DNA from 3 places in the Providencia alcalifaciens genome. Region 1 is predicted to be linked to each of the others. Evidence: predicted binding sites of a transcription regulator. Region 1 holds the regulator's gene; each other region holds the start of a gene.
The links. Region 1 encodes PurR, which represses purine synthesis genes. Its sites were predicted from a motif close to CANGCAAACGTTTGCNTG; they were not measured.
Positions count from the first base shown of each region.

Region 1 (10,728 bases):
TGGTGGCCATAGTTATTAGTTTAACGTATATTTATATACATTATATTCATATAAATAAAATGAAATTAGAAAAATACAATTATTAGTCTATGAATCGTTTTGTAAGCGTAGAATATTTTTCTCCAATTTTAATAGTAGTAAAGATAACTGGCTTAGCTCATCATGACTAATATTACTTAAAATTTCTGTCCGAGTATTATTAATCACTTGATCCACCGTTTTGATAAAAGGCTCCGACTCCTCTGTGAGTTTGATTCTCTTGGCGCGTCGGTCATTCGAACATGTATGACGAGAAATGAGCCTTTTTTCTTCTAATTGATCTAATGTTCTGACCAGAGATGGTTGCTCAATACCGATTGCTTTTGCCAATTGAATCTGCGACTGTTCGGGCGGTAACTGACTAATATTATGCAGTGTTACCCAGTGTGTTTGTGTGAGTTTAAGTGGCTTGAGGCGATAGTCAATCAATGCTCGCCACATACGGACTACTCGAGATAATTCAGTTCCAATTTGAGATTCCAATTTACCCTCCTTTATATAATTATATGCCTAAAAAATATGCCAAATAAATATTATTTTTTAAATTATATATTAATTCCCTTTTATCTTTACAACCTTTTATTGAGCTAGCACCTAATAAATACCTATATATAGTGAGTATCAATAAATAATTTGGTGACATACACCTTGTTTTTCCCCATGATTTTTCATATGAAAACAATATAATCACTTAATAAGACAATCTATCAATTATCTTATTAATAAGAATAGCCTTACTCTTCTTTCAAATCTATCTATTTTAACCCTTATAGTAATTACAACTAACAATAAAAAACGCGATAGCAAATAAAACCTTTAAAAACAAAGTAATATAGTTATTCTTAAAATTATGTCATTTACAGTTGATTTATATGAGTTTCATCATCGTTTTGAATAAATAAAATTTTATTGAAATGTAACTATTGGAATTAATTCAAATGAATTGATTTATTATTAAATCATTTAACTTATAATAGTTTTATTGACAATCAAAATAGAGACTGTTGAGGATCATTCATGTCTTCTTGAGCCGTTTTCTTATTATTTGCCCTTAAAAATCGCTGGCGACATAAACGGATGACATGACGTTTTTCAGCGTTAGTGAACTGTAACCAACCAAAACGTTCATCTCGGGTTCGATAACAACCTCGGCAATATCCCTGCTCGTTGGTCTGGCATATTCCACGGCAAGGGCTTGGAATGTCAAAAAACTCAAGTTGTTCTGCCATCGTTAACCACCCGTAATATAAACATAAAATTATGATATACTCCCTTAAATTGAGTATAGCCATGATATGACTAAAAAATAAACCTCAATCGCTGTATTTAGTCATATTGTCACGTTATATTGATAGATAAATCGATTCGACTTTAAGCATTATTGCCTGAAGAATTTATAGGGAAACTACTATTATGCGCTTACTACATACCATGCTCCGTGTTACCGACATGCAACGCTCCATTGATTTTTATACCAAAGTATTAGGTATGCGCTTACTACGCACGAGCGAAAATACAGAATACAAATATTCTTTAGCATTCGTCGGTTACAGCGATGAAAGTGAAGGTGCTGTTATCGAGTTAACTTATAACTGGGGCGTAACAGAATATGATTTAGGTAATGCTTATGGTCATATTGCATTAGGTGTTGATGATGTTGCTAAAACCTGTGAAGACATTCGTCAAGCTGGTGGAAATGTCACTCGTGAAGCAGGACCCGTCAAAGGTGGTACAACCGTTATCGCTTTTGTTGAAGATCCAGATGGCTATAAAATTGAGCTTATCGAGAACAAAAGTGCAAGCAAAGGATTAGGCAATTAATCCCTCACATACATTTTATATTTTAGGTGGTGATAACCATCACCTAAAATTTCTTCAGTATCTACCTGCAAAAATGTATTCCCTTTGGCATAATGAAAGCCAACCAGAAACTGTAAATTGAAAGCCTAATGTCTGAAAAAAATAATCCTAACTCACTGGTTAACCGCTTCCGGGGTTACTACCCAGTCGTTATTGATGTCGAAACTGGTGGGTTCAACCCCAAAACTGATGGCCTATTAGAGATAGCGGCCATTACACTCAAAATGGACAAAGATGGCTGGTTAGCCATTGATGAAACACTGCATTTTCATGTAGAACCATTTGAAGGGGCGAATTTGGAACCCTCAGCTCTGGAGTTCACAGGTATTGACCCCACTAACCCCCTACGTGGTGCAGTGAGCGAATATGAAGCATTACATGCCATTTTTAAAACAATTCGAAAAGGTATGAAAAATACTGATTGCAATCGCGCGATCATGGTGGCTCATAACGCAAATTTTGATCACAGCTTTGTTATGAATGCAGCAGAGCGTTCAGGGTTAAAGCGCAACCCTTTTCATCCCTTCGCAACCTTTGATACTGCAGCACTGAGCGGATTAGTCTTTGGACAAACCATTCTTGCGAAAGCGTGTGTCACCGCAGGTATTCCATTTGATGGCAAGCAAGCCCACGGAGCCCTATACGATACTAATCGCACCGCGCTATTATTTTGCGAATTAGTCAATAAATGGAAAAAATTGGGCGGATGGCCACTACCTAGTGAACCACAGTAATTTAGTTTTAATTCCTCAAATATAAAAAAACCGTATTAGTTTTACGCTAATACGGTTTTCATCAATATAAGCATGAAAGCTTATTGAACCATTTGATTACTCAGTGATGGTTTCGTCTGCTGGACGGTATTTATCCGCAGTTTCTTTGATCAGCGCTTGCAATTCACCGCGTTGGAACATTTCAACGATAATGTCACAACCGCCAACTAACTCGCCATCAACCCATAACTGTGGGAATGTTGGCCAATTAGCATATTTTGGCAGCTCCGCACGAATGTCCGGGTTTTGTAAAATATCAACGTAAGCAAAACGCTCACCGCAAGAAGACAGTGCTTGAACAGCTTGAGCAGAAAAACCGCAGCTAGGCAGTTTTGGAGAGCCTTTCATGTATAATAAAATTGGATTTTCTTTAACTTGGCGCTCAATTTTTTCGATTGTTGTCATTTTATATCCTAAAACGTGGGTGCTGATTTTGCAGTCACTGAGCCACTTTGAATCATTTGCAAGGTAACTCATTAGACAGAACACATTGACCGGTGTAATCGCCGGCATAGTCAAAACATCGCAAATTGTTCCATGATTGTTTCATACAATATGCCAGTTTTATAAGTTGAATACTATAGCACTCCTATTTGCTGTACTCAAAAGGTGAAAAGCAAATAGCAACGTTTTCTTTTTACTATAAAAAATTCACGTTAGGTGTTTTTGCCGTGTAATCATAGGAGTTATTTGTTAATATATTAGCAAATTAATAACACTTGATGTATTCCCCTGCTCTTCAATGACAATAACGACACGCAGTGGAATAATAATTATGCAACTTACTAACAATTAAGGCATAAATAGCATCATGGAACAGTTTTTTTCTTACTGTAACCTGTATTCTGTTATGATAAAAACATGACTTACAATGCGGCGCAATAGCTAACCATAGCTTGACGTCGCGATACTAGAAGTAGATTAATTAATAGAAGTACATTTAATTTCGCTCATTTTACGAGCAAACACCCTAAACACTGAATAAAAGCAATCAAGGAGTACGCAATGTCTTTTGAATTACCAGCTCTACCTTATGCTAAAGATGCTTTAGAACCTCATATCTCCGCTGAAACCTTAGAATACCACTACGGTAAGCACCACAACACCTATGTTGTTAACCTGAACAACCTGATCAAAGGCACCAAATTTGAAGGTCTGTCTTTAGAAGATATCATCAAAACTTCTGAAGCTGGCGTATTCAACAACGCCGCTCAAGTTTGGAACCACACTTTCTACTGGCACTGCTTGGCACCAAATGCAGGTGGAGAGCCAACAGGTAAAGTTGCAGAAGCTATCAATAAAGCATTCGGTTCATTTGCTCAGTTCAAAGAGCAATTCACTGATGCCGCAGTTAAAAACTTCGGTGCAGGTTGGACTTGGTTAGTGAAGAAAGCAGACGGCAGCCTGGCTATCGTTAATACGTCTAACGCGGCAACACCAATTTCTGGTGACGACAAGCCAGTTCTGACTGTAGATATCTGGGAACACGCTTATTACATCGACTACCGTAACGCACGTCCAAAATACTTAGAAAACTTCTGGGCGCTGGTTAACTGGAAATTTGTTGAAGAAAATCTGGCTTAATTTTAGTTCAGTTCTAAAATGACTAAGGGCGAGTGTAATACTCGCCCTTAATTATTTCTCATCCTTAGTCGCTAGGATGGAAATGAAATCAAAAAATGTGCACAGCAAACAAAATAATTACCGCTAAAGAGCCAAACGCAGCTAGCAATCCATATTTAAAATCTGTATCCATGAGACCCTCTCATATAAAGAAATTGAATTATCAAATAACCATAAAATAAAAAGGTTATTTCAGTATACATGCACAAAAATGTAAAACCAGTGTCTATATCACATGTTATAACATCAATTATTTCTTTCGTTTTTGCGCTAGATCAGACAAAATCGATAACAAATCGCTAAATTATTGCCAGCAAAGGTACTATGCATCAATATGCAGGTAATTATTTAACTAGAATTATTTTAGAGACCAAGTTTTGGTTAGGAGTTTTTTCTTCTCATGGCAACAATTAAAGATGTGGCGAAACGTGCGGGCGTCTCTACCACAACCGTCTCCCATGTTATCAACAAGACGCGTTTTGTCGCTGATGATACAAAAACAGCCGTTTGGGCCGCCATCAAAGAGCTCAATTATTCTCCGAGTGCGGTTGCGCGTAGTTTAAAAGTCAACCACACCAAATCAATTGGCCTGTTGGCAACATCAAGTGAAGCCCCCTATTTCGCAGAAGTGATCGAGTCTGTCGAGAATAGTTGCTATGAGAAAGGCTATACTCTAATTTTATGTAACTCTCACAATAACTTAGGCAAGCAAAAAGCTTACTTGCAAATGTTGGCACAAAAACGTGTCGATGGGCTACTTGTGATGTGTTCAGAATACCCCGACACCTTGATTGGAATGTTAGAAGATTACCGAAATATTCCAATGGTTGTCATGGACTGGGGTACCTCTCGCGGGGATTTCACTGACAGTATTATTGATAACTCTTTCCACGGTGGTTATTTAGCGGGTCGTTATCTTATTGATCGTGGTCATCGTGAAATTGGCGTGATCCCCGGCTCCCTTGAAAGAAATACAGGTATTGGGCGTTTAACAGGCTTCAAAAAAGCCATGGAAGAAGCCAAAGTTACGTTGAAAGATGAATGGATTGTTCAAGGGGATTTCGAACCAGAATCAGGCTACAAAGCAATGATGCAAATCCTCAGTAACAAACACCGTCCTACAGCTGTCTTCTGTGGAGGAGACATCATGGCGATGGGAGCAATCTGTGCAGCTGACGAGATGGGATTACGCGTCCCTCAAGATATTTCCATTATTGGCTATGATAACGTGCGTAATGCGCGCTATTTCACCCCCGCGTTAACCACAATCCACCAGCCAAAAGAGCGTTTAGGTCAGATGGCATTTGCGATGTTGCTCGATCGTATTGTGAATAAACGCGAAGATGCGCAAACGATTGAAGTTCACCCGCGTTTAGTTGAACGCCGTTCCGTGGCTGACGGTCCATTTATTGATTATCGCCGCTAATCCTATCTCAGAACATTAGCTCGAAAACCACTCCGCGTTGAGCGTTTCGCTATCACCAAGATAGTCAAGAAGCCATCTCAGCGCTGGAGATGTATCCTTTTCAACCCACGTTAAGCAGCAAGGGCTTTCAGGAAACGGCTGCGCTAATTCCAGCTCAACTAGCTTGCCTTCTGCACACAACGGAGCCGCACGGTGCTCTGGAACCATCCCCACACACAAACCATTTGCCAAACACGCTAAACCACTTTCCCAGTAAGGCACAACTAAGCGACGTTGGTTGTCCAGCGCCCAAGTGTCCCTTTTCGGTAAGCTTCTTGAGGTATCTTCTAAGCACAAACTTGGATATTCACGCATTTGGTCATCCGTCAGCTTGCCCTGAATTTTCGCTAATGGATGATCGGGGCTCGCAACACAACGCCATGACATAAAACCCATGTCACGGAAACTATAGCGCTCACCAATTGGTGATGCTCGGGTCGCGCCAATCGCGACATCCACACGTCCATCCGCTAAAGCATCCCAAACCCCATTAAACACTTCAGGGTGGATATACAGTTCAATGTCAGGAAAATGACGATAAAAGTCCAAAATCAACTGTTCTGTACGCTGCGGTTTTACGATGCAATCAACAGCAATACTGAACTGTCCACGCCACCCATTGGCAACTTGTTGGCATTGGTGTCGAGTATCAATCATTTTTTTGATAACACTTCGACTTTCTTTAATAAAAATAACCCCAGCTTCCGTCAATACTACATCACGGTGACGGCGCTCGAATAGCGGAACTGCCAACCATTCTTCGACTTGTTTTACTGTGTAACTGATCGCTGAAGGGACTCGATGCAACTCATCCGCAGCACCACTAAAGCTTCCCGTTCGAGCAACTGCGTCTATGACTTCAAGTGCATGAGCTGACCACATTTTCTTTCCCTTCAAATTATTTGATAGCAGAGTCCAAATATTACCGTTTCACAACGTAAAAAAATAGCCTATACAATAAGATAACTATTAACATTATTTTAAATATAGATTAAGCAAAAACTATGACAAATACTGCGACAAAAAACTCCTCTGGATTTTTGATTTACCTTGCTGGCCTAAGCATGCTGGGGTTTTTAGCCATCGATATGTATCTGCCTGCCTTTGGTTCAATGCAAACATCCTTAAATACGACTGAAGGCGCTATCAGCGCATCTCTGAGTATCTTTCTAGCGGGCTTTGCTTTTGCCCAGCTACTATGGGGACCCCTTTCAGATAAATTAGGCCGTAAACCTATCCTTATTGTGGGGCTTTCCCTGTTTATTGTTAGCTGCTTAGCAATGATTTGGGTCACCGATGCTACTCAGCTATTAATCCTTCGATTCTTACAGGCTGTTGGCGTTTGTTCTGCTGCAGTTTTATGGCAAGCCCTCGTTATCGACCGCTATAACGAAGCTGATACTCAAAAAGTATTTGCTTCTATCATGCCTTTAGTGGCTCTTTCTCCCGCCTTAGCGCCCCTCTTAGGTGCCTGGGTGCTTGAACACAAAAACTGGGAATTTATCTTCATCGTGCTGATGATGGTGGGCGTTTTACTTTTGCTACCGACTTTGATGTTAAAAAAAGTTGCCCCGAAAGTCACAGCAGAAGAAAACCAGCCACAAACCAAAATTTCCTTTGCTACCTTGTTACGCTCCCCTGTTTTCAGTGGTAACGTGCTTGTGTACGCAGCATGTAGCGCTGGCTTTTTTGCATGGTTAACGGGTTCACCGTTTATTCTACGCAATATGGGCTTTAACCCTGCAGATATCGGCCTGAGTTATATTCCTCAAACACTGGCATTTATTGTCGGGGGATACGGCTGCCGCTTCGTATTAGCTAAAGTTCGCGCTGAAACGTTGTTCCCAATCTTGCTAGCCGGTTATGCCGTTAGCATGATGATTCTCTTCGCCATGTCGATTTATACTCAGCCAACATTAACCATGATTTTAGTTCCATTCTGTTTTATGGCAGCAATGAACGGAGCATCATACCCAATTGCAGTAGCCAAAGCCCTCAATACGTTCCCATCAGCTAGTGGTAAGGCCGCTGCATTACAAAATGCCTTACAGTTAGGGTTATGCTTCTTAGCTAGCTTATTAGTATCTGCGCTTACCTTTAACCCTTTACTTGCTACTACTGGCGTGATGGCATTCACGGTGATCCCAATGATTATAGGCTATTTCATGCAGCGTTGTGCCAGCAAATCAAATAATGCGATTAAGCATACTGAATATCAGCATGATTAATCGTTAATTAAAGTTATTTTTTAGAATCATTATAGTCAGCCACGTTACCATTATTGATAACGTGGCTGATTTTTTATTTTGGTTAATACGTATTTATTGGAGTTAATTTTTTTCCTATAACACGCTATTATTAGCATATTCAATTATGACGTTTTGAAGAGCCATGCTGACACAGTATTATCCTCCTGATGAATTAAAAGAGTTTGTTAGTTCAGTTTTGATTATCAAGAAATTTACTGATGCTATTAAAGTCTTCCCAGGCACAGGTGCTGAAATCTGGGTTTCGACTGAAAATATTAGCATGTCGACTCACGAGCATACATCCGTCAATCCATTTCAGTTAATCATCCCCAGAGTCAATATATTTACGGCTATCCCGAATAATGCCAGTGTGATGGTGCTGCGTATTCGCCATGATGCCTTACGTTTTTTGCTTCCCCAGCGCACGTTAAATTATACGGATATCCCCACTCCGCTTAACCAAGTTTGGAGTGATAACTGGTTTAAATCATTGGCCAATTCTTCTTTTAAAGAGTTGAATTCGTGTTTTTACGTCACTAAAGCAACCAAAAAAAACCATTTTATTGACCAAGTCATCGATTCCCTTTATCGAAATCCAAATAAAAAAATTACCGAGATTGCCGATGATATTGGCTACAGCGCACGCTTAGTTCAAAAAGAATTTTTAAAAGAATTTGGGATCACACCAAAACGCTACCAGATCAATTGTCGCCTAGAGCAAGTGATGAAAACCATGGTGAAAGAACAAGATACTTATCGTTGGTTTGAAACGGGCTATTATGATCAATCCCACTTTTATCGTGATTTTAAGCGTTACTTTACCATGACACCGTCGGCGTTTTTAAAGTCAAATTATTCGCTTTTTTACAATACAAAAACAAAGTCTCCATTAAGATAGTTCTGAGTACATAAGGAGAATGGTATGAGTATTGTTGTATATGCCCAAATCACTACCGAAAAAAAGGATGGGTATTTAACGAAGAAAATCGTTAGCGAAATTGCCAAGCGCAGTCGGATGGAAAAAGGATGTTTGCAGTATGATCTGATGGCAAAAGAAAACGGCTACATTGTGTTTGAAGAGTGGGAAAATGCTCAAGCATTAGAAATGTATCAAAAAAGCACTCATTTTAAACAACTTGTTGACGCGATTGAACGTGACAATGCCACTTTTTCGGTCAATTTTAGTGAGAAGTAATAGAATACTTCGGTGAATTTATCACCTACCGATTCAACAGGTTATAGCTCTGCATAGAGCTATAACCTCATCAAATAAAAACTAGATTGATGATTTCTCGTTGTCTACTGAGTCTTCACTTTCTTGTTTCTGCTTCAATAATATTTCTTGCTCTTTCTGATGCAAAACACGCTCAACAGTATCAACAATAGCTTGAGTTTGTGGATCAATCTCAATGTTGACTTTATGACCAAGTCGCTTGCTACCCAGTGTTGTTCTCGCCAACGTTTCTGGGATCAGATGCACACAAAAGCGGTTATTAATAACATCACCGACCGTTAAGCTGATTCCGTCAATCGCCACAAATCCCTTATGTAAGATATATTTCATCAAGGCTTTATCATAAATAGATAGCCAAACTTGATGGTTATCTTCAGAGGTGAAAATCTTGCTAATTTCTGCAGTGGTCACGATATGACCCGAAACCACATGTCCGCCAATTTCATCACCATATTTAGCAGCACGTTCAATATTAACCACATCCCCTTCTTTTAACTCACCTAAATTAGTGAGGCGCAATGTCTCTTTGATTAAATCAAAGCTAACATTTTCCCCCTCAATTTTAGTCACGGTTAAACAGCAACCGTTATGCGCAACGGACGCCCCCGTTTCTAAACCCACTAATAATTCCGGCGTGAATTTCATGACATGAGTACGGAAATTAGCTCTTTCCGTGATTGCGATAATTGGAGCGGTTCCTTGAACAATGCCTGTAAACATAATGACTCTCAGTGCAGTGAATTAATGAACTCAGTTTACCTAAGAATTTTCAGAGATCTATCTTATTTGAGTGGTTATATTTATGCTGCCATCACAAAATATTTAAACTATTTCTATACAAATCTGCTGTTTTATTATTCTTATCGATAACTATGTTGGATTGGTTACATAAAAGAGATAGAATAAGGGGTTAGCATTAACTATCTGATTTTTTAGTAAATCATAGAATTTCATTCCGCTTTTTTCTTTTTTTAATTCGAAACTTATTGTAAAGGTGTATGCGTGCAGAAATATATTACAGAAGCGCGTAGCTTGCTGGCTCTCGGTATCCCTATCTTCTTCGCCCAATTTTCCCAAACCGCAATGGGGTTTGTGGACACTATTATGGCGGGAAGTGTTAGCGAAATCGAAATGTCAGCTGTGGCTGTTGGTTTTTCTATTTGGTTGCCTGCTATTTTATTAGGGCAAGGTATTCTCATGGCACTCACGCCAATCATTGCTCAAATGAACGGTTCGGGTCGTAGAAACCTGATTGGCGACCAAGTTCAACAAGGCTTGTGGTTAGCCTTTATTTTAGGCATTAGTATCATGTTGCTGTTATATAACAGTAAATTGATCATCAGCAATATGCCTCATATTGACCAAGAGTTAGCCGATAAATCGGTTCGCTTCCTACACGCGATTATGTGGGGAGCCCCGGGTTACCTATTTTATCAAGTATACCGTAGCCAGTGTGAAGGCTTATCAAAAACAAAACCCGGCATG
Region 1 covers NZ_OU659204.1:1,686,580-1,697,307, reverse strand. The annotation lists gene slyA (transcriptional regulator SlyA) at 88-522, opposite strand; gene LDO73_RS07775 (DUF1289 domain-containing protein) at 1,029-1,268, opposite strand; gene gloA (lactoylglutathione lyase) at 1,453-1,860, shown strand; gene rnt (ribonuclease T) at 1,989-2,633, shown strand; gene LDO73_RS07760 (Grx4 family monothiol glutaredoxin) at 2,730-3,077, opposite strand; gene sodB (superoxide dismutase [Fe]) at 3,678-4,256, shown strand; gene LDO73_RS18200 (YnhF family membrane protein) at 4,345-4,428, opposite strand; gene purR (HTH-type transcriptional repressor PurR) at 4,696-5,721, shown strand; gene punR (DNA-binding transcriptional activator PunR) at 5,737-6,642, opposite strand; gene punC (purine nucleoside transporter PunC) at 6,765-7,988, shown strand; gene LDO73_RS07730 (helix-turn-helix transcriptional regulator) at 8,152-8,907, shown strand; gene LDO73_RS07725 (putative quinol monooxygenase) at 8,932-9,204, shown strand; gene LDO73_RS07720 (riboflavin synthase subunit alpha) at 9,286-9,963, opposite strand; gene LDO73_RS07715 (MATE family efflux transporter) at 10,246-10,728, shown strand, end outside.

Region 2 (10,728 bases), 1.1 Mb from region 1:
CTGGGGGATCGGGTGCACTTCCATTAAGCGCTTATAGCCCACTTGCCCAAGTGCAAAGAAGATGTTGGCAAGCTGAACAAACATCAATCCAGTCCAGAATGATTCGCTAAGGTGATCATAACGAATAATGGCAGCACCAATCACGGCTAATATCGAGCTAAACAGGTAGCCTTTACGTAGGCGCTGGCGCTCTAAGAGATCGTAAATCAACGTGACATATAGCGGAGTTAATACCGTAAATAGCAAAAATTCTGCCACGCTCAGGTATTTATAGGCTTGGAAAACAAAGTAATACATGATCCCCAGCTGGCAAGCCCCCACCAGCATATACAGAGAGATCACTTTGGCGCTGAAGTTACGCCAACGCAGGAAAGGTAGGAATACCAGAGAGGCTAAACTCACGCGGATAAGCACAGACAACCAGCTATCCACCTGCCCCGCGAGGTATTCCCCCATTAAACTAAAAGACGCTGCCCAGAGCAGCGTCGTGAAGACGAGTAACCACATTGTTGTTCACTCTCAAGCACAATGATTTAACAAACAAGATGCCCGTAGAATACTCGTTTTTTCGTTTTAATGCTCTTTTTCGATCAGCACGGCTTCTAATAAATCCAGATCCACCAGCAAGCTTTGTAAGGTTTCATTACTGATTTTCCGGGTTGCACGTAAGTGATAGAGCTCTCCACGTTCTGCGCGTAGCGCCGTTAAGCGAAAACGTCGTTCAAGGTCTTCAATTTGCAAGTTATGCTCCATTTCGTCTTGGTCTGCCGTCCGACGACGTAAATGACCAATCACCCTTGTCGCAACCTCGTTGATGTCTTCCGAGTCTAATTGCTCTTCCACATCCGCAGATAAACGCTCTTGCATCTTGTTCAAGCTGACAATCGCCACTTCTGCCATTGCTGCTTTCGCCATACGGATTTCGTTAATATCCGCCTCTTTATCCCCCACTTTAAAATTACGTAGCAGGAGTGGTAACGCCACAACGCCCGCAAAAATAGAGAATAAAATGACCCCAGCGGCGATAAACACCAGCTGGTACCTTGCAGGGAACGGAGAACCATCAGTTAAAAACAGAGGTACCGAGAGCACACCGGCTAAAGTAATCGCCCCACGAACCCCAGCAAACGACGCTAGCCACAGTTCACGGACTGTATAGTTCGCAAACTGTAATGGGCGTTTTTTCAGGAACAAGCGACTGAATCTCTTCATCAACCATAGCCAGCAAAAACGTAATAACAGCAGCGCAAAATAGATAATCACCACGGCGGTGAATAACATCCACGTTTCAACGCTTGGGTCGAGTTCCGCTTGAATAACCGATGTTTCCCAAATCCCCGGTAATTGCAGACCAAGCATAATGAACACTAAGCCATTAAAGACAAACTCTAACATCGACCAGACGCTATCAGCACGTAAACGCATCGCCAAAGGGGCATTACGTATAACGCCAGATTTGGTGATAGTCATACCCGCAGCAACCGCCGCCAAAATACCCGAGAAACCGATATGTTCCGCAATCATGTAGGAGGCGAATGGTAACAGCAGCATAAAGACAATTTGTGTTGCGGGGTCATCCCCACTCCAGCGGCTCATTAAGCGCAGAGATTTACTGTATAACCAAGTCACAGCAACGCCCGCCAACAGGCCACCAACTGCGACTTTAAAGAATTCGATTGTGACACCCGATACGCTGAAAACCATCGTTCCCATGGCAATCGCCACGGCGAACTTCAACGCCACCAGACCGGAAGCATCGTTCATCAATGCTTCCCCTTCGAGTACGCTCATCATGCGTTTGGGAATTCGCCCTTTCCCGACGATAGAGGACAATGCCACCGCATCTGTTGGGGAAAGTACCGCTGCCAGCGCAAAGGCGGCAATAAGCGGAATACCGGGCATCAGCCAGTAAATCAGATAACCAATTCCGATAACGGTTACCAACACTAGCACTAATACCAGAATGAAAATTTCTCGCCCATTCTGGAAAAATTCACGGGTAGGGGTTTTCCACCCATCGACGAATAACAGCGGTGGAATCAACAGAACCATAAAAAGTTCAGGGTCAAAAGAGACGTGTAACCCAAACTGAGGCCACGCTAATAATGCACCGATAGCGATTTGAATAAGAGGAAGGGGAATACGGATGGGAATGACTTTCGTCACCACACCAGAAACAGAGACAGCCAAGATCAAAATAAGAATAGTAAAGAAAATTTCCATGTTGCCCTTACTTATTAACTAATGCATACCCTAAATATCGCAGCTTAAAGTATAACGGGAGAACCCAAAATTTGCCTGCCGCCGCATAGTAAGAGATAGCACCGTCCAGACCATGAGATTTTCAGTCAAGGCAGCCATTGGTTGAAAATAGGCATTTCACTTCATTTACCGCCTTAGCACTATTCTATCCTTAACAGGCTATCTGACGGGAAAATAATTTGGACTTTAGAACGAATCGCAACAATCCGTTAAAGGGCGACAGCAGGTGCCGCCCTATCATGAGAATTACCTTTAGATAGCAAGGCCGGCAGCATAAAACGCTACCAATAGAACCGCGATAATCACACTACCTATATTCAGTTTACGCCACTCACCCGCACAAATACGCCCGATAACCAGTGAGGCGAAACCTAACATAATACCGGTAACGATATTGCAGGTTAATACGATGAATACCGCACACAATAAACCTGACATTGAATCCACAAAATCATCGAAATCTAATTTCGAGACATTGCTCAGCATCAACAGACCCACATACATCAACGCTGGTGCCGTTGCATAGGCAGGTACCAGATAAGACAATGGCGATAAGAACAAAATAAATAAGAATAAAACACCAACAACTACGGCGGTTAAACCTGTACGACCGCCTGCTGCGGTTCCTGCTGCAGATTCAATATATACGGCAGCTGGTGATGCACCGATAGCCCCTGCAAAAATGCTGCTTACAGAGTCAGCGGTTAATGCTTTTCCACCATCAATAATCTGACCGTCTTTATCCAGCAAGTTCGCTTGACCCGCAACCGCGCGGATAGTCCCCGTTGCATCAAAAACGGCTGTCATTACTAATGCCAGAACGCTTGGCAGAACCGCTGCTTGAAGAGCACCCATAATATCCATGCTAAACATCAACGCTAAACCATCTTCACCGAATGAAGGCAGTTTAAAGAAACCTTGGTATTTAACAGCAGGGTCGAAAATCAAACCAATAATCGAAATCGCGATAATGACTAATAACACCCCACCCGGCACGCGGCGTTTTTCTAAACCAAAAATTACCGCTAAGCCAATCAGAGACATTAAAACAGGGAATGAAGTGAACTCACCCAACGCAACAGGTAAACCTGCATTTGGGTTTTTAACCACTAAGCCAACGCCCGTCGCTGCAATCAACAGTAAAAACAGACCGATACCAATACCCGTACCGTGAGCCACGCCCATTGGCATGTTACGTAAAATCCAACTACGAATACCTGTCACAGAGATAATGGTGAATAAACACCCCATTAAGAACACGGCACCCAATGCAACTGGAATACTAATATGTTGCCCTAACACCAAGCTAAAGGCGGTAAATGCGGTCAATGAGATTGCACAGCCAATCGCCATTGGCAGATTCGCCCATAACCCCATTAATAAAGAACCAAAACCTGCCACTAAACAGGTTGCGATAAACACAGCAGTAGGTGGAAAGCCTGCTTGTCCTAACATACCCGGCACGACGATGACAGAATAAACCATCGCTAAGAATGTCGTTAATCCCGCAATGATTTCGCGGCGCACTGATGAGCCACGCGCTGTGATCTTAAAATATGAATCCAATTTGCAATTGGATGAAGCCTGTTGGCCTGCCATGGTATACCTCTGCTATTAATTTTAGAAAATTCTATGTCACTATTTTTGCTAATATTTTCCTAAGCATTTATTCATTTTTTGCTTGGTGACTTAGCGAATATCGCCTCAAACTGAAACTCACGTAAACGATTACCTTTTGATAAATGTTCACTGAACCGAGATAACTGGTAAACAGAGTGACTCTCTAGGGACAGTGCGCAAACGTTTGGCTTTCAGAACAAAGTGAGGCGAATTGTGAAGAGCGTAATTATCGTTCGAAAGGGGGGAATTGATCAAGTGTTTTATAACTGGCTACTTTTTAGCCGCTAACCATAAAAACTGCGTCGTATTTTTACAATCCTCCATGAAAGTTAGTCATATTTCGTTCTATATATCCTTTGTTTAAATACATGTGTGAGAGTGTTGCTAAAATCCCCCACTAATATTGAGTTTTTAATAAATAATCTGTTTATGAAAGTATTTATTCTCTAATACTAATTAAATAACTCATTTCTCTGGTGATTATTTTTATAAATATATTTTTTAATAATACTTAACACTCGCTATAAATATTATGTCAACCATTACAACCTCAATTAAAACAATGCCAAAAAGTGCCTTAATACTTTTTGCTGTATTTTTACTGATTTATCTCCTTCCCGGGATTTATGGACATAGCCCATGGAAGCAGGATGAAAACTACAGTTTTGGTATTATTCAAACGATGTATGAGACGGGTAATTGGCTGGTTCCTACCAATGCGGGCGAGCCTTTTATGGAAAAGCCGCCACTCTATTATTGGACGGCGACGTTTTTTTCTCATTTACTATCGGGAGTGATGCCTCTATACGATGCAGCCCGCAGCGCGAGCTTATTTTTTTCTATTATTAATTTTTCATTTTTTATTTTATTAGCTCGTCGCTTTTTTAAATCCGACAGTTTTTCTGATATCCGTATTTGGATAGCTGTTGCTCTGTATATTTGTGCGCCCGGAATATTGCGACACACCCATGAAATGTTCACGGATGTATCGCTAATTACAGGGGCTACCATCGGTTTATATGGCTTATTAGGGTTAATTCAGCAACAGAAAATTGCTGCGTCCGCCTTCTGGCTCTGCCTTGGAACCATTATCACCACCTTATCTAAAGGTGTATTTATTCCCGGCGTTCTGTGGATCAGTCTATTTTTGGCACCTGTGTTTCTCGCTCAGTGCCGGTCTAAACAGTTTTGGTTACCCGCGCTATTCGCAGGCTTGGTCGCTCTCATTGCTATCCTACCTTGGCCAATTATTCTGTATGTGCAGCATCCCGAGCTGTTCGTGACTTGGTTCTGGGAAAATAACATTGGTCGCTTCCTTGGATTCTCCGTTGAAAAGTTAGGGGCTAAAGCCAATTTCACGCGCATTCCTTCTGCAGTCGCATTCTTTGCGCTCCCTGCAGGGCTACTGGCAACTGCCTATTTTTTACGTCATCCACTCAAACGCCTGCGTGATCATAATGAATATTTGATTGCCATATTTCCCGTCCTTGGCGTGGTATTCTTACAAATGTCTGCCAGTGGGCGAGCACTCTATTTACTGCCCTTTATTGCTCCGATGGCGATCCTCGGTGTGCAGGCTCTTGGCTGGTTTCAGAGAAAGTATTGAACGCATTTGCACGCTTCGCCGCCCTCTTCTGGTCTGGGATAATTCTCTTTCTGTGGGTTTGCTACGCTATCGTACTTGTTGGTCATCACGCCCAATGGTTGCCTGTTTTTGGTCGTTGGTTACCTCTTGATTACCAAATGCATTTTTCTGTATTTGCGTTGATAGCGGGCATTTTTATTACCTGTTTTTGGTTCTTCCGCAATCGTCTTATTTCCTCATCAAACAGCGCTTTCCAAGCGACAAGAAACTGGTCACTGGGGATGGTAAGTGTGTGGAGCATTATTCTCACGTTGTTTGTTGGCTGGATTGATTATTCAAAAGGCTACGAAGGGGTTTTTGTGGATCTTCGTCATCATTTAGAAGGGCAATTTACCCAGAATGACTGTATGGCTTCCGAAAACCTTGGGGAATCAGAAGCGCCGATGCTCTATTACTACACCGGTATTTTGCATCAGAGACAGATGGAAATTGAAAAACCACAGCAGTGCCGCTGGCTGATTGTGTTATCCAAAGAAGTTCAACCCGCTCCTGAAGGCATGGAACTGTTTTGGTCAAATCATCGCCCTGATGAATTCCGTGAGAATTTAGTCGTTTATCGAGTGATAGAATAGTGGGTAGCCAATAAAAAATCCCTGAGCCAAAAACTCGGGGATTTTTTTAGGACATTGATAATAAAAACGTTACTGAGCTTGTTGTTCAATGGCTTGAGCGCCATATTTTTCACGGGTAAACCATAAAAATAGCCCCGCAATTCCAATCAATAGCATTGGCAAGCCAGACGGTGAAATCGCCGTTGCGGCTCCAGCCAATAATGGACCTGAAAGATTACCCACGCCCCATAACATTGCCGCTGCGGCGTTGGCTATAATCAGCTCATTCCCTTTGAAGTATTGGCCTATCTGCACTAAAGCAATGGTGTAAATAGCCCCAGCCGTCGCCCCTAACACAAACAGTAAAACCCAAATAAAGTAAGTGTGCGTGATTAAGAACGGCAACAGCATACTCGCCCCTAGCGTGACCACACCACAAATACGGTACAATTTTTCGCGATTCATGTGGTCAGCTAACCAACCAAACGGCATCTGCATAATCGCATCCCCCGCCAAAATTGCGCTGATCATCATCGCAGCAACCGCCTCGGTATGCCCCATGCCCATCCCATAAATCGGGAACATCGACAGGATAGTGCCATCGAAAAAAGCAAAAAATAGGATTCCGGCACAAATTCCAGGAGCAACTTTCACGAATTGTACAATTGAAAAGTTAGATTCTGACGCCGTTTCTGCAAGCCTATCCCCTACTTTTTGATCCATCAGTAGGAATAAAGCCACAGAAATTAAGTGGATCAAGGTACAGATAAACAGAGGCGATTTATCTTCCACACCATAATAGGCAATAAATGACGGACCTAATAATTGGCTCACGGTAAATACCGTCGTGTAAATCGCTAATATCCGCCCGCGCTTGTTTTCAGGGGATAATTCGTTGATCCACGTTTCCCCCAAACAAATCATCACTCCGCTCGCAAGTCCCGTAATCAATCGCAAAGGGAAAAGCAACCATAAAGGTAGCGAACTTAATAGTGGCAGTAAGCTAATGGCGGAGATCATCGTCGCAATTAACATCGCTTTGCGCTTTCCACACCACTTCACAATGCGCTGTACCACAGGGGCAATCAAAAACATCCCCAAGGCTGGAGCCGCAGAGATAATGCCAATGTACAGCTCACCCACACCAAAATTATTCAGCCGCAGCGCCACCATCGGGATACTGAGACCAATCACGATGCCGATAACGGCAATGCTGGTTGTAATCGTAAAAATAGCAAAAGAAGCAGAACGTCGAAAATGTTGAAAACTCGAATTAGCAGGGTTCATTTTTGTATTAATCTGCTCAATTAGGATTAATTGTCAGATATAAACTCCGAAAAAATATTATTTATTTGAAATAAAACACTGTGACATATTCAGTCATTAGAATAATACAAAGTAAATTATATCATGAATTTATTCAACAAAATAACACACTGAAAAACAACAAATCTTATTTTTATAATTGTTTATTTAAAAAATAATTTTTAGATTATTTCTTCATTTATTCGCATTCAGCAAAATATTATTTTCATAATATCGGGTTTCTGACATTTCATATTTAAGATGTTAGAATTGACAGCAGAAATGAGAATTTATAAAAGCAATATTGTGGAAGACAGTGTCGTGGAAAATAAAATAAATATAAAAATTGGTCAGAAAGTGCGTCTGTTACGTCAAGCGAGAAACCTTTCTCTGAGTCAGCTTTCCCTCTTATCAGGGATCTCTAAAGCTGCTCTTTCTAAACTGGAATCAGGGGATTCAAACCCACGCATCGACACCTTAGAGTCCATTGCAGCGGCACTGCGTTTTCCGCTCAGTGACTTATTTACACGCCAAAATGAATCTTATCCTTATTTGGTGAAGGCCACACCACTCGAAGGCGATTATTTAGAGCAATTTAAATTTCGTATCAGCATGGGAAACGTCTCTGAAATTTGGCAACTCAGTATGAAAAGAGGCGCAATTATTAACAGCCCCGCTCATATGGTCGGCACCCATGAACACATTATGGTACACGCGGGTTCCCTTATGCTACGCTTAGAAAATGAGCAAAATGTCGTTCTTGAGGCCGGGGATTTTTACGCTTTCAGCGGAGACTTTCCTCACGCTTACTTATCTATTGAAGGGGATGTGCACGCCACCGTCGTGATGACCTATTCACATTTAAGTGATGGCGTTTAATGTGTCAGCTTACCATCCTTGTAGGCTGACAACATCCGTTAAGATTTACTGCAAATAATCCTGCATGATTTCAAACACGCGCAGATCATCGCTAAAGCGAACTTCACGGACGTCTTCCAGTTTTTCAACTTGGTTAATCATCTGCGATAAACGCTCATCTTTTTGTACTAATAACCAAATTCGGCTTTCATCTCTATCTTTAATTGGCAAACATAAGATGCCATCCACGTTAAATGCACGACGAGCAAACAGCCCGCAAATATGTGACATGACGCCCGGATGGTTGCGAACAATTAATTCTAAGGCGATAGGGTGATGTTCAAATACCATAATTACGCTCCGATCATATCAATATTAGCGGCACCAGGAGGAACCATTGGATATACCTTCTGATTTACATCAATCAAGGCATGAATTAAACAAGGACCTTTGGTGTTCATAATCGCTTCAAGTGCCATTTCAGGGTCGGCTTCATTATTTAAATCACACGTTTGGAAACCAAACCCAGAGGCAATTTTAATAAAATCCGTCTGATACGGATAAGCCGCTGCAAAGATACGATTCTCAAAAAACAGATCTTGCTGCTGATGCACCATTCCCAATGCTTGGTTGTTCATTAAAATAATTTTAACGTTTAACTGATGCTCAGCGGCTGTCGCCAATTCCTGAATATTCATCATCAAGCTGCCATCACCTGAGAAACAAACGATGGTTTTATCTGGGTGAGCCAACGCTGCGCCAATTGCGGCCGGTAAACCAAAGCCCATTGTGCCCAAACCGCCGGATGTTAACCACTGGCGAGGGCGTGATAATGGATAAGCTTGCGCTGCCCACATTTGGTGTTGCCCAACATCCGTCGTGACAATCGCCTCTTCCCCTGCGGCTCGTGCAGTGGCTAATACCAAACCGTAATGATCTAACGGATCATTCGCATTGGTTAAATTCAGCGGATAATTATTTTTCAGATCATTGACTTGTTGAACCCACTCTCGGCGATCGTTTCGCTCAACTAATGGCAGCAACAATTCCAGAATCTGTCCCGCATCGGCATGAATAGCAATATCAGGGCGTTTGATTTTACTGATTTCCGCTTTATCGATATCAACGTGAATAATTTTGGCATTCGGACAGAATTTTTCTGCGTTACCAATTGCACGATCATCAAAGCGAGCGCCAATAACAATCAGTAAATCAGACTCTTCCATGATCATGTTCGTGCTACGTGCCGCATGCATGCCCAACATGCCCAAATACAACGGATGACGTATCGGGATAGTGCCCAACGCCATCAAGGTCATTGTTGTTGGTAAAGAGGCTTTTTCCGCAAAAGCGATAGCTGTCGCCGTTGAATCCGAGCTAATCACTCCACCACCTAAATAGAGAACTGGGCGCTTCGCACGGTTGATCATTTCCGCCGCGTGGATCACTTTTTCCATATCGAAACTTGGGGTTTTGTCTTTCGGTAAAACCTCTGGCAGTGCATCTAATTCAATGGTTGCGGTCTGAACATCTTTTGGAATATCAATCCAAACAGGCCCTGGACGCCCAGACTCAGCGATACGGAATGCTTCGCAAATAACCTGAGGTAGGTCTTCAATACTGCGCACCAAATAGTTGTGTTTCGTAATCGGAATCGAGATACCGTAAGTATCCACTTCCTGAAACGCATCGGTACCAATCATCGAAGATGGCACTTGCGCAGTGATGCATACTAGTGGAATTGAATCCAACTTAGCATCTGCAATGGCAGTCACTAAGTTAGTGGCTCCGGGGCCACTTGAGGAAATACATACCGCCGCTTTACCTGTGCTACGCGCAATTCCCTGCGCAATAAAACCCGCACCTTGCTCGTGACGCGCCAGTATGTGGCGAATTTTTTTGCTCTGCCCCAGCGCATCATAGAATGGCAATGCAGCCCCGCCCGGAATACCAGAAACGATGGTAATACCATGTTTTTCCAATAAATGGACAATCAATTCTGCGCCTGTAAAACAGGTTTTTTGTGGTGATGTTGTGCCCGACTCGCTCATAATTTTTTATTCCTTCACTAGCCTGCGGATCCGAGTTTTAGGTCATAAAAAAACCCCGCTCGGTTTGCGCCGGCGGGGTTTCTAAATCGCGTGATTTGTTCCCGTTACGGCGCTAAGCCCACGACCACCACCACACGCACGACTACCGCGGCTAGTGGCGCGGTAAGTAGTAGGTTTGAACGGTTAGCGGTCATTTTCACGGGAGTTTCCTGTAATTTAATTCTGTCTGGTTTAGCTAAAATCCATGTTTAATGAATTTCCTGTTTAGCTAAAGTCTGTCTGATTTTTCATTTTTGTGTTTGCTGCATTTAAGAAACCATAAAATCCTAACCTTCACAACCCTTTTTTTCGTTTTTCTTGGTTGTGGATTTCAAATGTGAGGTCAGTCACGAAATATTGTTGTGTTGTGATGCTCCCATCCAAATTAGCACACGCT
Region 2 covers NZ_OU659204.1:607,892-618,619, reverse strand. The annotation lists gene LDO73_RS02695 (carboxylate/amino acid/amine transporter) at 1-507, opposite strand, end outside; gene LDO73_RS02690 (Na+/H+ antiporter) at 574-2,223, opposite strand; gene LDO73_RS02685 (NCS2 family permease) at 2,515-3,861, opposite strand; partial or broken gene LDO73_RS02680 (ArnT family glycosyltransferase) at 4,415-6,099, shown strand; gene LDO73_RS02675 (MFS transporter) at 6,169-7,365, opposite strand; gene LDO73_RS02670 (helix-turn-helix domain-containing protein) at 7,705-8,262, shown strand; gene ilvN (acetolactate synthase small subunit) at 8,308-8,592, opposite strand; gene ilvB (acetolactate synthase large subunit) at 8,595-10,292, opposite strand; gene ivbL (ilvB operon leader peptide IvbL) at 10,397-10,486, opposite strand; gene LDO73_RS02650 (hypothetical protein) at 10,717-10,728, opposite strand, start outside.
Region 2: the regulator PurR is predicted to act here: its motif matches at 3,980-3,997, upstream of LDO73_RS02685 (NCS2 family permease).

Region 3 (10,728 bases), 900 kb from region 1:
ATCAGCGGATGTTTGCTTCCGAATTGAATTGCCTTTAACCGCAGAGAACGAATAATAATGCAAAACAGGTCTACAGATTTTTTGGCGGTATTGTGTAGCGCAATATTGTCGAAGACAAAAACGAGATTGTTAAAGACAAAAACAATCTCAACTCGTCGTGGGACATGTATTAAATCTTCCCGCGTTGGCACTCCTTTGGGAATGATTTTATTCTCTCTCATTTTAACGGGTTGTGTGGCGAAGAATGGTCAATCACCATTAGAAACCCTCGCCAAAGTCGTTATTCCAGAAGTGAAAACCACGGATTATCGTTACGCTTCTTGCGAATCAATTTGGGAAAATCAAGAACCTGTCTCACAGGAAAATGCCCTCTATTGGTTACGTATGATGGGCTGTGTGGACAGAATGGATGCTGACAAAGCGCGTGCTGAAGCGAAAAAGATTGAAGTGAATGATTGGTCTACTTCATTTACTAAAAATATTCTATTAGGTTCAGCGGAGCCGACAATCGCTGAACGTCGCCAAATGCTCGATAGCATTAACACTTATAGTTTGAGCTTCCCAACGCCAATTCGCCCATTATTGCAATTGTGGCGCGAGCAGCAGGTTCAAGTGATCAACCTTGCCGATGCGAATGCACGTTATAAACGTATGCAGCAAGAGATGGATGCAAAGCTTGACCGCCTAAAAGAAGATAATGCCAAGCTGCGTTTTGAGCTTAATAGCACTTCCCGCAAGTTAGAAAACTTAACGGATATTGAACGCCAGCTCTCTTCTCGCAAGAAAAATGCGAATGAAGTTGAAAAAGAAGATGAAGCCGCTGCTGCTGCACCAACAGAAACGAAGCCAGCCTCAGCCGAACAGAGTTCCTCGGAGAATAAAGCACAATGACCGGCCGTAAGTCAGCTAACTTACTTTTGGTGGATGATGATCCTAGCCTGCTAAAACTGCTTGGTATGCGTTTGAGCAGTGAAGGTTTTAAAGTCTCAACAGCGGAAAGTGGGCCTGAAGCACTAAAATTACTCCAGAAAGAAAAAATCGATCTCGTTATTAGTGATTTACGAATGGATGAAATGGATGGCATGGCGCTGTTTGATGAAGTGCAAAAAGCCCATCCGAATCTTCCGGTGATTATTCTCACTGCTCATGGTTCGATTCCTGATGCGGTTGCGGCAACGCAGCGCGGGGTGTTTAGTTTCTTAACCAAACCTGTTGATAAAGACGCGCTTTATAAAGCCATTGATGAAGCGTTAGCATTATCTTCAACACCAATTAGTGATGAAGAGTGGAGCGCTGGCATTGTCACGCGTAGCCCGCTGATGATCCGTTTACTTGAACAGGCCCATATGGTGGCACAATCAGATGTGAGTGTGCTGATTAATGGACAAAGTGGTACGGGTAAAGAAGTATTAGCGCAAGCGATTCATAAAGTTAGCCCACGAGCTCATAAACCGTTTATTGCAATTAACTGTGGCGCATTGCCTGAACAATTGCTTGAGTCTGAACTGTTTGGGCATGCTAAAGGCGCGTTTACAGGTGCAGTGAGTAGCCGTGAAGGGCTGTTTTTTGCCGCCAGCGGTGGGACGCTGTTTTTAGACGAAATTGGCGATATGCCGATGCCGCTGCAAGTCAAATTGCTGCGTGTTCTGCAAGAGCGTAAGGTTCGCCCGCTAGGAAGCAACCGCGATTTAGATATTGATGTACGCATTATTTCTGCGACTCACCGTAACTTACCGAAAGCGATGGAGAAAAACGAGTTTCGTGAAGATCTCTATTATCGCTTGAATGTGGTGAACTTGCGGATCCCTGCGTTGAATGAACGCGCGGAAGATATTCCGTTATTAGCTAATCATTTATTACGTGAAGCTGCGATCCGTCATAAACCCTTTGTTCGCAGTTTTTCGAGTGATGCGATGAAGTGCTTGATGACCGCAAGCTGGCCCGGAAACGTGCGGCAGTTAGTGAACGTGATTGAACAGTGTGTCGCATTGACCACATCTCCAGTGATCAGCGAAGCCCTCGTTAGTCAAGCTCTGGAAGGCGAAAATACGGCGCTACCGACCTTTGTGGAAGCACGTAACCAATTCGAATTAAATTATCTGCGTAAATTATTGCAGATGACCAAAGGCAACGTGACCCAAGCTGCACGCATGGCGGGACGCAACCGTACCGAGTTTTATAAATTACTTGGGCGTCACGATTTAGAAGCGAATGATTTTAAAGAATAAAACCTTTATAGCTTAAAGGATTAAGGGAGAACAAACACGTTATGAGCCGTAAGCTTAATATCTCACTGGCACAACTTAACTGGCTGGTTGGCGACATCGAAGGCAACTGCGAACGGATGTTGCAAACTGTTGAAGAGCATGCCGAAAATACTGATATCGTCATGTTTTCTGAGTTGGCTCTAACAGGCTACTCCCCTGAAGATTTACTCTTCCGCCACGATTTTGAAGAGCGTTGCACCGCGCAATTAAAACGTTTACAACAAGCTAGCGGTCAATGTGGAATTATCGTAGGCCATCCGTGGTACGAAGATAATGAAATTTATAACGCATTATCATTTTTTCACCAAGGAAAGCTATTAGCCCGTTACTTTAAGCAAGAACTGCCTAATTACGGTGTTTTTGATGAGCCTCGTTATTTCACTGCGGCAGAAAAAACGTGCGTGGTGGAATTCAAAGGTTATCAGCTCGGTTTACTGATTTGCGAAGATATTTGGTATGACGAGCCGATTGATGCGGTAAAAGGGGCGGGAGCTGAGTTGGTTCTCACCATTAATGCTTCACCGTATGATTTAAATAAAGAGCACATTCGCAGTGATCTGCTGGTGGAACATGCTCAGCGTACAGGCATGCCGATTGTCTATCTTAACCAAGTGGGTGGACAGGACGAACTCGTGTTTGATGGCGGCTCGAAAGTGCTGGCAAACAAAGGTAAGCAAGTCTACCAACTGGCTGAATTTGCAGAGCAAGTGGCGACAGTCACATTTGAAGATGTGAAATTAGTGACTGAGCAGCCGAAGCAGCCTGAAGCGTCTCAAATCGCGCAGGTGTATCAAGCATTAGTCTTAGCAACCCGCGATTACATTAACAAAAATGGCTTCAATGGGGCGATTTTAGGGTTATCCGGTGGAATTGATTCAGGATTAACCGTGGCGATCGCGGCGGATGCTATCGGTAAAGACAGGGTTCAAGCCGTTATGATGCCGTTCCGTTACACCGCTGAAATGAGCATTCATGATGCTAAAGAGCAGGCGGAATTACTGGGTGTTGAGTTTGATATCGTCTCCATCGAACCGATGTTTGATGCCTTTATGGCACAATTACAGCCGATGTTTGAAGGCACTCAACCGGATACTACAGAAGAGAATTTACAAGCCCGTTGCCGCGCCGTGATTTTAATGGCGATGTCCAATAAGCGCCGCCGTTTAGTGCTGACGACCAGCAATAAAAGTGAATCTGCAGTTGGGTATTCAACGTTGTATGGCGATATGGCAGGGGGCTTTGATGTCCTTAAAGATGTGCCAAAAACGCTGGTCTTTGAACTGGCTAAATATCGTAATACAATATCGCCGGCAATTCCGCAGCGCGTAATTGATAGACCACCTTCAGCGGAACTGGCTCCAGGGCAATTAGACCAAGATAGTTTACCGCCTTACGATGTGTTAGATGCCATCCTAGACGGTTATGTAGAAAAAGATTTATCTGTGGCTGACCTTATCAAGCTCGGATTTGATAGAGAAATTGTTCGCAAAGTTGTGCGTCTTGTCGATATTAACGAATATAAGCGCCGTCAGGCTCCTGTTGGACCGCGGATCACAATGCGTAATTTCGGTAAAGATCGTCGTTATCCGATTACCTCAGGTTTTGGCCGTAAAAACTGGTCATAACAGGAACTGAAAATGAAAAAAATTGATGCAATTATAAAACCATTCAAACTTGATGATGTGCGCGAAGCGTTAGCTGAAGTAGGTATCACCGGTATGACGGTGACTGAAGTGAAAGGCTTTGGTCGCCAAAAAGGTCACACTGAACTGTATCGCGGTGCAGAATATATGGTGGATTTTTTACCAAAGGTAAAAATTGAAATCGTTGTGCCGGACGATATTGTTGAAAGCTGTGTAGAAACCATTATGCAAACGGCGCAAACCGGCAAAATCGGTGATGGGAAAATTTTTGTGTATGACGTCGCTCGCGTAATTCGTATTCGTACAGGTGAGCAGGACGAAGAAGCAATTTAATTTTTGTCTTAGTTGGCTTATTTAGCTTTTGGCTAGCGAGTTAACTAGAATGAAAAATGCGGTAACGGGATAAATATATCTTACATGGGATGATAATATATTTATATGCGAGTCCGTTACCGCAAAAATTAAAAATCATTTATAACTAAAGCTTTAAAAACAATTCACTATAATGAATAGCTGCGATTAATTTAACGGTAATACTTTATGAGGGCCAAAACACTCATAATGAATGTTATCGGCAGCAACACCCATTTCAATTAGCTGCTTTCCAACATGTTGCATAAAGCCAACAGGCCCACAGAAATAGAATTGCATATTTGGCTGAAGCACTTTCTCTTTAACTTGCGTTAAATCCAGTAATCCTCGGTATTGGTAATCTTCACCTTGTTGGTCTTGTGGCGCGGGCTGATTAAACCAAATTGCGGAATGGCCTTGCTTGTGTTGCGTCATTAATTGACTAACTTCTTGATTAAAAGCGTGTACATCCCCATTTTCAGCAGCATGTAGCCAATTCACAGGTGCTTGGTGTTGGTGTATGGTGAGGTGGTTAAGCATGCTAAGCATTGGTGTTAAGCCGACGCCAGCAGAGATTAAAGTCACTGGCGTTTTCGGCTCGACATCAAGGTAAAAATCACCGCATGGTGGCGCTAAACGAACAATATCGCCTTCATTGAGATTTTGATGTAAGAAGCCTGAAACGATGCCTTGTTCTTCACGTTTCACTGCAATACGGTAGGTTTTTCCATTTGGCGCAGTAGTGAGTGAATACTGGCGAATCTCTTGATTTTCAAAACTATTTTCATTCAGGTATACAGTAATATATTGTCCCGGATGATAATCCGCCACCGCTTTACCATCTACTGGAGTGAGTTCAAAACTGGTGATAACGGCACTTTGAGGCTGCTTTTTAGTGACTTTGAATTCACGTAAGCCTTCCCATCCGCCAGATTTCTCGGCGTTTTCATGGTAGATCGCGCTTTCACGGTTAATGAAAATATCTGCCAGCACGCCATAAGCTCTTCCCCATGCGTCCAACACTTCCTGACCTGGGCTCAGTAGCTCATCAATCGCAGCGAGCAGGTTTTCCCCGACAATCGGGTAATGTTCTGGTTTGATATTTAAGCTGGCGTGTTTTTGCGCGATTTTCTCCACTGCACCAATTAACGCTTCTGGGGTTTCAATATGGACTGCATAGGCGCAAATGGCGTTGAATAGGGCTTCACGCTGATCGCCATTCGTTTGATTTCTCATATTGAAAATATCTTTCAGTTCAGGATGTTGTTTAAACATTCTGTCATAAAAGTGAGCGGTCAATTTAGGACCAGTTGCTGCGATGGCAGGGATGGTGGATTTAATTGTGGCGATAGTTTGTTGATCAAGCATACAGGTGCTCCTGAATTATTTTCATAATATTATGAATTTATAAACATGTATTTTATATGCAACTTATAATATTTAGCGGGAAATGTAAATAATTAACGCATTAAAAAGTGGGGGAATTCACCGCAAAATTAGAGGTGGCTAGCAAAGTTAGATATTCATCTCGGTATTATTGAAATGTGCGCTATTATATTTTGTGTTGTTTAAAGGTATCTGAAAGCAAAAAAATTAATGCAATCGTTTGCGTATATTTTTTCTTAGGGGCTATCTCAACGACGAAAAAGAGTTTACACTGTCAGTCATTAAGTTGAATTGATTGTTACCTTATTGAATTGCTGAGGCAGGAGAAGCGAATGTTAAAGCGTGAAATGAATATTGCAGATTACGACCCACAACTGTGGGAAGCAATGGAAAAAGAAGTACAACGTCAAGAAGAACACATTGAATTAATTGCTTCTGAAAACTATACCAGCCCACGAGTTATGCAGGCTCAAGGCTCTCAGCTGACCAATAAGTATGCGGAAGGTTATCCAACTAAGCGTTATTATGGTGGTTGTGAATTCGTTGATGTGGTTGAGCAATTAGCTATCGACCGCGCAAAAGAGTTATTTGGTGCTGACTACGCAAACGTACAGCCACACTCAGGTTCACAAGCTAACGCTGCCGTTTATATGGCGCTGCTGCAACCAGGTGACACTGTATTAGGTATGAACCTTGCACACGGTGGTCACTTAACTCACGGTTCTCCAGTAAACTTCTCCGGCAAACTGTATAACATCGTTCCTTATGGTATCGATGAAAGCGGTAAAATCGATTACGACGATATTGCAGCTCAAGCGAAAAAACATCAACCAAAAATGATCATCGGCGGCTTCTCCGCATATTCTGGTGTGGTTGATTGGGCTAAGATGCGTGAAATCGCTGACAGCATCGGTGCTTACCTGTTCGTTGATATGGCTCACGTTGCAGGTCTGGTGGCGGCAGGTGTTTACCCTAACCCAGTTCCACATGCTCACGTCGTTACTACAACAACGCACAAAACTTTAGCGGGCCCACGTGGTGGTCTGATTTTAGCTAAAGGCGGCGATGAAGACCTGTATAAGCGTCTGAACTCTGCGGTATTCCCAGGTTCACAAGGCGGTCCTCTGATGCATGTTATCGCAGGTAAAGCGGTAGCACTGAAAGAAGCGATGGAGCCTGCGTTCAAAACTTACCAACAGCAAGTCGCTAAAAATGCGAAAGCGATGGTTGAAGTGTTCCAAAAGCGCGGTTTTAAAGTGGTATCTGGCGGCACTGAAAACCACCTGTTCTTAGTTGACTTAGTTGACAAAGATATCACAGGTAAAGACGCTGACGCTGCACTGGGTCGCGCAAATATTACTGTAAACAAAAACAGCGTACCTAACGATCCGAAGAGCCCATTTGTGACTTCTGGTGTGCGTATCGGTTCTCCTGCAATTACACGTCGTGGCTTCAATGAAGCAGATGCACGCGAGCTAGCTGGCTGGATGTGTGATATTCTGGATAACCTCAATGACGAAGCGACCATTGAAGCTGTTAAACAGAAAGTATTAGCTATCTGCAAAAAATACCCAGTTTATGCATAATGGCGATATGCTCATAAAGTAAGCTGAATTAACACGATAAACCCGCTTCTACACTTTGTAAAAGCGGGTTTTTTGTTGTCGGTTGTAAACCCCTTCATAGGGAGGGGAATAAAAAATAAGGGAGGAGTGATGGTTATTCCATCAACGCGTTGGCTAGCGATTGATTATTTTACCTACTTTTTTGCCTACAGTATTTTCTTACCATTTTGGTCAGTATGGCTACAAGGTGAGGGAATTGATGCAGAAATGATAGGGCTTTTGTTAGGTATCGGGCTTGCAGCGCGTTTTCTTGGCGCAATGTTTATCACCCCCCAAGTCAAAGAGCCTTCCAAACTGATCAATGCATTGCGATTACTGGCAGCGCTTTCCCTTATTTTCTCCATTGGATTTTCATTCGGCTCCCATTGGGCGTGGCTGATGTTCGTCATGATAGGGTTTAACCTATTTTTTGCCCCTATGGTGCCATTAGGGGATTCACTGGCAGGAACATGGCAAAAACAGTTTACTTTTGATTATGGCAAAATCCGTGTTTGGGGCTCCATCGCCTTTATTATTGGGTCATCGTCAATGGGCTATTTCGCTGGCGTGTGGGGACATACCTCTATTATGGTGGCGCTGGTGATCAGCTGCGCGGCCTTATTATTAGGGGCGATGCTAAAACCAGCGATTATGCCCGCGGGTGTGGCAAAAATCGATGGGGCAAATAAGGTATCATTCAAACAGCTGATTGCAGATAAAAACGTATTGTTGTTTTTAATCTGTGTGACGCTGTTGCAAGGTGCTCATGCCGCATATTATGGATTTGCCTCGCTGTTCTGGAAAGAAGCGGGTTATTCCGATTTAGTGATCGGTAATTTATGGTCGCTGGGTGTGGTGGCAGAAGTGATTGTATTTATGCTGAGCCATCGATTATTCCGGCGTTGGAGTGCACGTAATTTACTTTTATTATCCGCAGTTTGTGGAATTATCCGCTGGGGAATGATGGGGGCATTTACTGCATTACCAGTCTTAATTATTGTTCAGATATTACATAGCGGAACCTTCACCGTTTGCCACTTAGCGGCAATGCGCTTTATTAGCGCGCGTAAAGAAAATGAAATTATACCGTTGCAAGGTGCTTATTCTGCATTAGCGACTGGGGGAGGGCTTGCGGTGATCACCATTATGGTTGGTTATATTTATGAACGTATGCCTGACCAGCATGGTGTCGTGTTTTATTTGATGGCGCTCTTGGCTGTGCCTGCATTGTTTATTCGACCAAAAGTGACGGCTCAGTCTTAGACTGGGGTTACCATAACGCAATAATAAAAAGGGCGCTTAGTTTTCACTAGCGCCCTTTTTAGCAAATTTAACGTGGGTTAAATTAACGTTTTAATGCTTCAGATAACTCATCTTTCATTGCAGCCAGAATATCGCGAACAACGCGCGGACTACCTGCGACTAAGTTACCTGATGCTAAATAGTTATGACCGCCTACGAAGTCAGTCATGATCCCGCCAGCTTCACGCATGATCAGTTCACCACCTAAGAAATCCCATGGTTTTAAACCGATTTCGAAGTACGCGTCCACACGGCCTGCCGCCACGTAACATAAATCCAGAGCCGCTGAACCCGTGCGACGGAAATCTGCACATTGGTCAAACATTTTGCCCATGATATTCATGTAGATAGGAGCGTGTTGTTTGTGTTTGAATGGGAAGCCTGTAGCGACAATTGCGCCTTCAAGATCGCGTTTCTCAGCGAGACGTAAACGGTAACCATTCATCTGAGCGCCTTGACCACGTACAGCCGTGAATAATTCGTTACGCATTGGGTCATAGACAGCAGCAACCTCTGTACGGCCTTTAATGCGTACAGCGATAGAGACTGAGAAGTGAGGGAGACGTTTTGTGAAGTTGGTGGTGCCATCCAGTGGATCGATTACCCATTGAATATCATCATCTTTACCTAATAACTCACCACTTTCTTCAGTGATGATAGTGTGGTCTGGGTAAGATTTACGAATAATATCAACGATAATTTGCTCAGCGTCACGGTCAACGTTAGTGACGAAATCGTTAGCACCCTTTTGGGTTACTGTTACGTTCTGAGGATCTTCATAGTTTTTAGCTATGTAATTACCAGCCTTACGTGCAGCACGTATGGCGATGTTAAGCATCGGATGCATGGGTATTTTCCACTGGGATGTTAAAGAACGAAAATCAAGAGACGCAAAGTATATAGATGTTCGTCACAATAAGCAATTTTGTGTTAGACTCTTGCGATTAATTTTTCATGACAACGTATAAACCATGCTAGAAAATATTCGTATCGTTCTTGTTGAAACCTCACACACTGGCAATATGGGCTCAACCGCTCGCGCAATGAAAACTATGGGGCTTTCAAATCTCTATTTAGTTAATCCTCTCGTCGAGCCTGATTCCCATTCTATTGCATTATCCGCAGGGGCAAGTGATGTGATTGGCAATGCTAAAATCGTAAAATCTCTCGATGAAGCGCTAGAAGGGTGTAAATTAGTCATTGGTACCAGCGCACGCTCTCGCACACTTTCTTGGCCAATGGTCGAGCCTCGTGAATGCGGTGTGAAATCTGTTGAGCAGTCAAAAGAGTCACCAGTTGCGATTGTCTTTGGTCGTGAGCGCGTCGGCTTAACCAACGAAGAGTTGCAAAAATGTAACTATCATTTGTATATTCCGACCAACCCAGAATACGGTTCGCTGAATTTGGCAATGGCGGTTCAATTAGTTAGCTACGAGATCCGCATGGCGTATTTGGCAATTGAAGAAAAAAATACGCAAACATCGACCGATGATGAGGTAGAATATCCACCAGCGGAAGATTTAGAACGTTTCTATGTTCATCTTGAAAGCGTATTGAACGAATCTGGCTTTATTCGCAAGGCGCACCCAGGGTTAATTATGAATAAACTGCGACGTTTATTTACCCGTGCCCATGTTGAAACCCAAGAGTTGCACATTCTTCGTGGCATTTTGACATCAATGGAAAAATGGGCGAAAAAATGAGGTTAATGCCGTGGTAAAGTGAGCATAATACTTGAGTAAATTAGTCAGGTAAATAGTTGACCAAATTACTCAGGTATGTCACAATTGCTGCATATTTTACCACGGAGTATTTATGTTATGAGACTCACTTCCAAAGGGCGTTACGCAGTAACTGCGATGCTAGATGTCGCGTTACATTCTCAGACAGGTCCAGTACCTTTAGCTGACATTTCTGAACGTCAGGGAATCTCCCTCTCTTATCTTGAGCAACTCTTCTCTCGTTTACGTAAAAACGATTTAGTTTCTAGTGTTCGCGGTCCCGGTGGCGGTTATTTGCTTGGGCGTGATGCTGACCAAATCTTTGTTGCTGAAGTAATTGCTGCGGTCGATGAATCCGTGGATGCAACCCGTTGTCAGGGTAATAAAGAAGGTTGTCAAAATGGCGACCGCTGCTTAACTCACGCATTATGGCGTGACCTAAGTGACAGAATCA
Region 3 covers NZ_OU659204.1:2,585,425-2,596,152, reverse strand. The annotation lists gene LDO73_RS11940 (sensor histidine kinase) at 1-55, shown strand, start outside; gene qseG (two-component system QseEF-associated lipoprotein QseG) at 202-891, shown strand; gene glrR (two-component system response regulator GlrR) at 888-2,228, shown strand; gene LDO73_RS11925 (NAD+ synthase) at 2,270-3,892, shown strand; gene glnB (nitrogen regulatory protein P-II) at 3,905-4,243, shown strand; gene hmpA (NO-inducible flavohemoprotein) at 4,430-5,629, opposite strand; gene glyA (serine hydroxymethyltransferase) at 5,980-7,233, shown strand; gene LDO73_RS11905 (3-phenylpropionate MFS transporter) at 7,363-8,514, shown strand; gene suhB (inositol-1-monophosphatase) at 8,597-9,400, opposite strand; gene trmJ (tRNA (cytosine(32)/uridine(32)-2'-O)-methyltransferase TrmJ) at 9,525-10,256, shown strand; gene iscR (Fe-S cluster assembly transcriptional regulator IscR) at 10,374-10,728, shown strand, end outside.
Region 3: the regulator PurR is predicted to act here: its motif matches at 5,857-5,874, upstream of glyA (serine hydroxymethyltransferase).